DNA from 3 places in the Idiomarina sp. T82-3 genome. Region 1 is predicted to be linked to each of the others. Evidence: predicted binding sites of a transcription regulator. Region 1 holds the regulator's gene; each other region holds the start of a gene.
The links. Region 1 encodes sigma-54, which starts transcription at its own class of promoters, with help from an activator protein. Its sites were predicted from a motif close to GTTGGCACGNNNNTNGNNT; they were not measured.
Positions count from the first base shown of each region.

Region 2: the regulator sigma-54 is predicted to act here: its motif matches at 904-922, upstream of AWU56_RS11055 (DUF4168 domain-containing protein).
Region 3: the regulator sigma-54 is predicted to act here: its motif matches at 1,189-1,207, upstream of glnA (glutamate--ammonia ligase).

Region 1 covers NZ_LSBQ01000001.1:207,546-209,826, reverse strand. Annotated here, with positions in the region: gene hpf (ribosome hibernation promoting factor) at 1-174, opposite strand, end outside; gene AWU56_RS00965 (RNA polymerase factor sigma-54) at 203-1,654, opposite strand; gene lptB (LPS export ABC transporter ATP-binding protein) at 1,684-2,281, opposite strand, start outside.
Region 2 covers NZ_LSBQ01000021.1:23,104-25,384, forward strand. Annotated here, with positions in the region: gene AWU56_RS11050 (sensor histidine kinase) at 1-800, opposite strand, end outside; gene AWU56_RS11055 (DUF4168 domain-containing protein) at 964-1,350, shown strand; gene AWU56_RS11060 (acetolactate synthase large subunit) at 1,465-2,281, shown strand, end outside.
Region 3 covers NZ_LSBQ01000016.1:17,252-19,532, reverse strand. Annotated here, with positions in the region: gene typA (translational GTPase TypA) at 1-920, opposite strand, end outside; gene glnA (glutamate--ammonia ligase) at 1,322-2,281, shown strand, end outside.

The DNA of each region.
Region 1 (2,281 bases):
GCCATTGACGTGAAGCGTAGCTTCCGCTTTTTGAATCGTTTTTTCAACATTTAGGATGACGTGAACGTTGTTTATGTGGTCAAAGTGGCGCTCTAGTTTGGCAAATTTTGTATCCACGTATTCACGCAACGCGTCGGTAATATCAATGTGATGACCTGTTAGGTTGATTTGCATAACGTCTTCCTTCTACGGTTGAACAATATTAAAGCAGACTCTTCCGCTGGCTTGAAGAGGGAATATTGAGCGATTCGCGATATTTCGCGATCGTTCTCCTAGCTACTTGGATTCCCTGATCTGCGATGAGTTCAGCAATTTTGTTGTCGCTTAATGGTTTTGCGCGGTTCTCCGCGGCAACCAATTTTTTGATTAGTGCTCTTATAGCGGTACTTGAACACTCACCTCCTGTTTCGGTACTCACATGACTGGAAAAGAAGTACTTGAGCTCAAAGATGCCGCGGGGACAATGAAGGTATTTCTGGGTTGTAACGCGCGAAATCGTACTTTCGTGCATATCTACGGCTTCTGCGACATCATTCAGAACCATCGGCTTCATTGCCTCCTCACCATGCTCAAAAAAGCCTTGTTGGCGTTGAACGATACAATGTGCAACTTTAAGTAGCGTGTCGTTTCGACTCTCTAAGCTTTTTATAAACCAGCGTGCTTCCTGTGTGTGCTGCTTTATATACTGAGAGTCTGCACTTGATTTTGCCTGCCGACTCAGCGCTGCATATTCTTCGTTCACTCTTAATTTAGGTACGCTATCTGGATTTAATTCGACCACCCAACGACCATTCTTTTTAACCACGGAGATATCAGGGATAACGTATTCAGTTGGCTTTTGGTCGATTGCATCTCCGGGATAAGGATTCAAGGTTTGAATCAACCGTAATGTACTTTTTAGTTCGGCCTCATCTATTCTTAGCTTGCGTTGCAGACCTTTGTAATCCCTTGCACCCATAAGTTCCATGTAATCGTTAATCAGGGTCAATGCCAGATTTTTATGGGGTGTTTCATCAGTTAGTTGTTGTAATTGAATACTCAAACATTCTTGGATCGTGCGCGCCCCAACGCCGACCGGGTCAAAGCGTTGAATTCGCTTTAGCACCATAGCGACTTCTTCGACGTCAACCTCGGGGAGTGCAATGGCCTCAACGAGCTCTGTAACATCGGTCGTGAGATAACCGCGCTCATCGATAGACTCAATAATCGCGGTGGCGATAGCCGCATCCTCGTCGGTAAAGTGAGATAGCTGCATTTGCCATAACAGATGGTCATGCAGGGAGTCGTTGGTTTCGCCTTGGTAAACATCATGTTCACCATCAAATGACTGGCTCGAGCTTAAGCTGCTGGAGGGCGTGGTTGAGGTATAGGTATCGTCCCAAGTGCTGTCTAATGGTAAATCGTCAGGCAGAGATTGCTCGTTCAGCGCATCAGACGTTTCTTTTTGGCTATCGTCATTTTTAGCTTGTTGAGAAGACTCTTGAGGCGCGTCGTCGGCCTCGTTCTCTACCTCAAGTAAGGGGTTACTATCTAAGGCTTCTTGAATCTCAGCTTGTAGATCGAGCGATGAGAGTTGCAACAACCGAATGGCTTGTTGTAATTGTGGGGTCATCGTCAATTGTTGACCCATTTTTAGTTGCAAACTTTGTTTCATCTGATTATCCCGGCCTCACTTGTGCTCCGTTACAAGGTGAACTGCTCACCGAGGTAGACATCTTTAACCTGTTGGTTTGACAATACGCTATTTGCATCACCGCTGGCAATCAGTTCCCCGTGACTAACGATATAAGCATGCTCGCATACTGACAACGTTTCGCGCACGTTATGGTCGGTAATCAACACGCCTATGCCACGGTGCTTGAGGTGTTCGATAATTTTTTTGATATCCAAGACTGAAATGGGGTCAACACCTGCAAACGGCTCATCAAGCAATATGAACGTCGGATCAGCGGCAAGCGCTCGAGCAATTTCAACCCGTCGCCGTTCACCCCCCGATAAGCTCATGCCTAAACTGTTAACAATATGCCCGATATTGAACTCTTCTAATAAAGCGTCGAGCTTTTCTTCTCGTTCTATCGTTGTAAGCGATTTGCGAGTTTCGAGGATAGCCATTAAATTATCGCGCACTGTCATTTTGCGAAAAATAGACGACTCCTGTGGTAAATACCCAATGCCTCGTCGAGCGCGTTCGTGCATAGGAAGCAACGTTAAATCATGTTGGTCTAGCTTAATACTGCCTTTATCAGAATTCACTAAGCCAACAATCATATAGAAGGTGGTT
Region 2 (2,281 bases), on a different contig from region 1:
TGTTCACGTAAGGCTTCATTTAGACGCTGCTCTTCTTGACGTCTATCCCGGATCTCTTGCTCGGCACGAGTGACCGCTTCTAGCATCTCGTTAAGACCTTGGCTTATCGCGACGATCTCGCTCGGTCCATGGGTATCAACCCGAACATCGCGCCGTCCTTCAGCGACCTGTTGCATAATATTGCGAAGATACAAAACATGGCGCCCAACGCCGCGATAATGACCAAAAACTAAAACGGCAATCGTCACCACGGCAAAAATAAACCAACTAATCCACGCTACTTGGCTTAGTTGCTCAAACCGTTCATCAAAATCGCTGGCGCGTCGATTAATTTGCAGAAGGCCAATAATACGGCCGCCACGATCAACAATAGGAAGGAACTGGGAAAACACCTCACGCCCCTCAACTTGACGGTAGTCATCTTGAGAGACGCCGGTTTGTACAGTTTGTCGAGCTAACCAACTATCGGATAAGTCAGTCTCTGTAACACCTGCCTCTGCTACTTGCTGACCATTTACGTCATAAACTGAAGCGCCATAAACGCGTCCAATATTAAAAACCGAATCTAAGTTCGCTTGCACAGTCGCCAAGTCATTGTTTAAAAGCGCATCACTGATCGGCAAACTAATCGCCCGCCCAATCAATTTAAGATCGGTCTTAAGACGTTCCTCTTCTTGCTGACCCGCTATATTCAATCCAAACGTTATCGCAGCCCCAGAAATTAATAGCATTGGAATAACCACATAAAGCAATAAACGGCGCTGAATACTCGAGAGCGGTAAAGTGTATCTTTTTGTCACATTACCTCCTTTGTGTGTATCAAAAGGATACATAAGAAATCGTAAATTTTCCTTGTTTGATTACAGGTATTTATTTTTTCCTTATTTTTCATGACGTTAAAAACTTGGCACAGTATTCGCTTTATCTAAAGTGATTAAATTTCTTGAACAACAGGAGTTCACGATGAAAAAGACAATGATTGCAATCGCATCAGCAATGACATTAGCGACTACTGCAGCCGCTGCGCAAACTCAAGACAACGCAGCACAAAATCAAATGGCACAACAGCAAGCTCAGCAAAAAATTACTGAAGGCATGCTGGTCAAGTTTGTCGCTGCAATGGAAGACGTTCAAAAAGTAACGACGAAATATCGCGACAAATTTCAAAATGCTGAAAATCAAGAAGAAGCGCGTAGCATCCAGCAAGAAGCGCAGAAAGAGATGATCGCAGCAGTGAAAGATTCTGGTCTTTCACCACAACAGTACAACATGATCATTCAACGCGCTCAAAGCGATAAAGAGTTGCGTTCTCGCCTTAAAGAAATGACTTCAGGTGAAGGTAACTCGTAAGCATCGATGTTAACGTTAATTCAAAGGGCGGTCATAGTACCGCCCTTTTTTGATCATAATTGACCTCCACAACGTAGCATTTAATATTCACACGAATTTAAAAGGAGTGTCTTAGTGAAAGCAGCAGACCTCATGGTAAAAGCTCTCGAAAATGAGGGTGTACAATATGTGTTCGGTATCCCAGGAGAAGAGAATCTCGATTTACTTGAATCTCTCTCAAACTCATCAATTGAACTGGTGTTAACGCGCCATGAGCAAGCTGCGGGCTTTATGGCGGCGACCTATGGGCGGTTAACAGGAAAGCCGGGGGTTTGTTTATCAACACTTGGGCCTGGAGCGACCAATTTAGTGACATCCGTTGCTTATGCACAACTCGGTGCGATGCCAATGGTCGTGATCACGGGACAGAAGCCAATAAAAGATCGGCCGCAAGGTCAATTCCAGATCATTGATGTCATCGATATGATGACGCCTATCACCAAGTACACTCAACCGATTATCAGTGCAAAGACGATACCTTCACACGTGCGGGAGGCTTTCCGTCGTGCCGAAGATGAACGACCAGGTGCAGCGCACCTTGAGCTATCAGACGATATTGCAGCTGAAGAAGTGGATGCTACCCCAATTACACCGAGTTACTCGCGTCGTCCAATTACTGAGCATAAGTCTGTCGATTACGTTTTGAAACTGCTTAAGGAAGCTAAGCATCCGCTCATCGTAATTGGTGCCGCAGCCAACCGTAAAATTACGGCAAAAATGCTTCGTGCGTTCGTCGATAAAACAGGAATTCCATTTATCACAACGCAAATGGGTAAAGGTGTCATTAATGAAGATCACCCACGTTGGTTAGGGAATGCTGCGGTATCTGATGGCGATTACCCACATCGTGCCATAGAACAAGCTGACTTAATCCTCAATGTCGGCCACGATG
Region 3 (2,281 bases), on a different contig from region 1:
GTCAGCGGTTTAAGCGGGTTTGGTTTACCCACAGCGCATACTGTGTCAGAGATTTTTAATTCACCTAAACCCGTAATCGCACAGATATCACCTGCGTGCGCAGCTTGCGCATCGATACGGTCTAAACCAAGGTAGTTAAATACCTGGCCAACTTTACCATTGCGTGTTTCGCCGTCGGCACCCACGATAGTCACTTGTTGGTTAACCTTAACGCTACCTTGAGTAACACGGCCGATACCGATAACACCTAAGTAGCTTGAGTAGTCCAACTGAGAAATCTGCATTTGCAGATCGCCTTCAGGATCCGCATCTGGATGACTGACTTGGTCAACGATAGTTTCGAACAATGGCGTCATATCGCCGCCCGATTGTTCTGCATCCAGACTTGCCCAACCATTTAATGCTGATGCGTAGATAACAGGGAAGTCTAACTGCTCATCGGTCGCACCAAGGTTGTCGAACAAATCAAACACTTGATCCATGACCCAGTCAGGACGCGCGCCTGGACGGTCAATTTTATTAATAACGACGATTGGATTAAGCCCGTGAGCAAACGCTTTTTGCGTTACAAAGCGTGTTTGCGGCATTGGACCATCAACAGCGTCAACGAGAAGCAAAACTGAGTCAGCCATTGACATGACACGCTCAACCTCACCACCGAAATCGGCGTGGCCAGGGGTATCTAGAATGTTGATGCGGTAGTCTTGCCAGTTGATCGCTGTGTTTTTAGCGAGGATGGTAATACCGCGCTCTTTTTCTAGATCGTTTGAGTCCATGATGCGCTCTTCAAGCTCACCACGGCTTTCTAACGTGCCAGATTGTTGAAGCAGCTTGTCGACCAATGTGGTTTTACCATGGTCAACGTGCGCAATAATCGCAATGTTGCGAAGTTTATTAATATCAAATGCCTGAGTTGTCATTAAGAACAGCCTATTGATGTCGGAAAGTGAACAACGTTGTCTAAACCGACAAGGGGTTGATGAAAATAGCGGCGTATTCTACCTGTTTGCTAACGATATAAAAAGGGGCTGTTGAATTTTTCATCAGAATGACATGAATCAATAGGAATTAATGCTTATTTGCACCAAAATAGTCTACAATGAACCAAATTGGTGCAATTTTCAGTTGTTTTCAACGTTTCAACGGAACTCAATTTATTAAAAAACTTTAAAAACAATGAGTTATATATTTGGCACGTGGATTGCAATCCAATATGCATCCTAAGAGGTACACAACAATAGCTGTATAAAACTGGATTTAATCAGTTATTGATATATGTTTATTTTGACTTTTGATATTCAAGATTCCGCTGGAGGAAAACATGTCAGCAAGTAAGATTTTCGACGCCATTAAAGAGCATGACGTCAAATTCGTCGACTTACGCTTTACCGATACCAAAGGTAAAGAACAGCACGTCACAATCCCGGTGTCGCAAATCGACGACGATTTCTTCGAAGAAGGTAAAATGTTCGACGGTTCTTCAATCGCTGGCTGGAAAGGTATTAACGAGTCAGACATGGTGTTGATGCCAGACGCAGAGTCGTTGGTACTCGACCCGTTCACCGACGAAATGACACTGAACGTACGCTGTGACATTTTAGAACCTGATACCATGCAAGGCTACAGCCGCGATCCTCGTTCTATCGCGAAACGCGCAGAAGAGTTCTTGCAAGCATCAGGCGTGGCTGACAGCGCATTCTTTGGTCCTGAACCAGAGTTCTTCTTATTTAATGATGTGCGTTTCCACACCGACATGAGCGGTTCGTTCTACAAGATCGATGCCGAGGAAGCGAAGTGGAACTCGGGTCGTGAATACTCAGAAGGTAACTTGGCGCACCGTCCGGGCGTAAAAGGCGGTTACTTCCCAGTGCCTCCGGTTGACTCTGCGCATGATATTCGTGGCACCATGAGCTTGGTGATGGAAGACATGGGCTTGGTTGTTGAAGCTCACCACCACGAAGTGGCGACAGCGGGTCAGAACGAAGTGGCAACTCAGTTCAACAGTCTGACTAAGAAAGCCGACGAAATTCAAATCTACAAATATGTTGTGCACAACGTAGCGCACTCCTATGGCATGACCGCTACCTTTATGCCTAAGCCATTGGTCGGTGATAACGGCTCGGGTATGCACGTTCATATGTCACTTGCGAAAGATGGTCAAAACCTGTTTGCTGGCGACCAGTACGCAGGTTTGAGCGAAACCGCGTTATATTATATCGGCGGTATCATTAAGCACGCACGTGCAATTAACGCGTTTACTAACCCATCGACTAACTCGTAC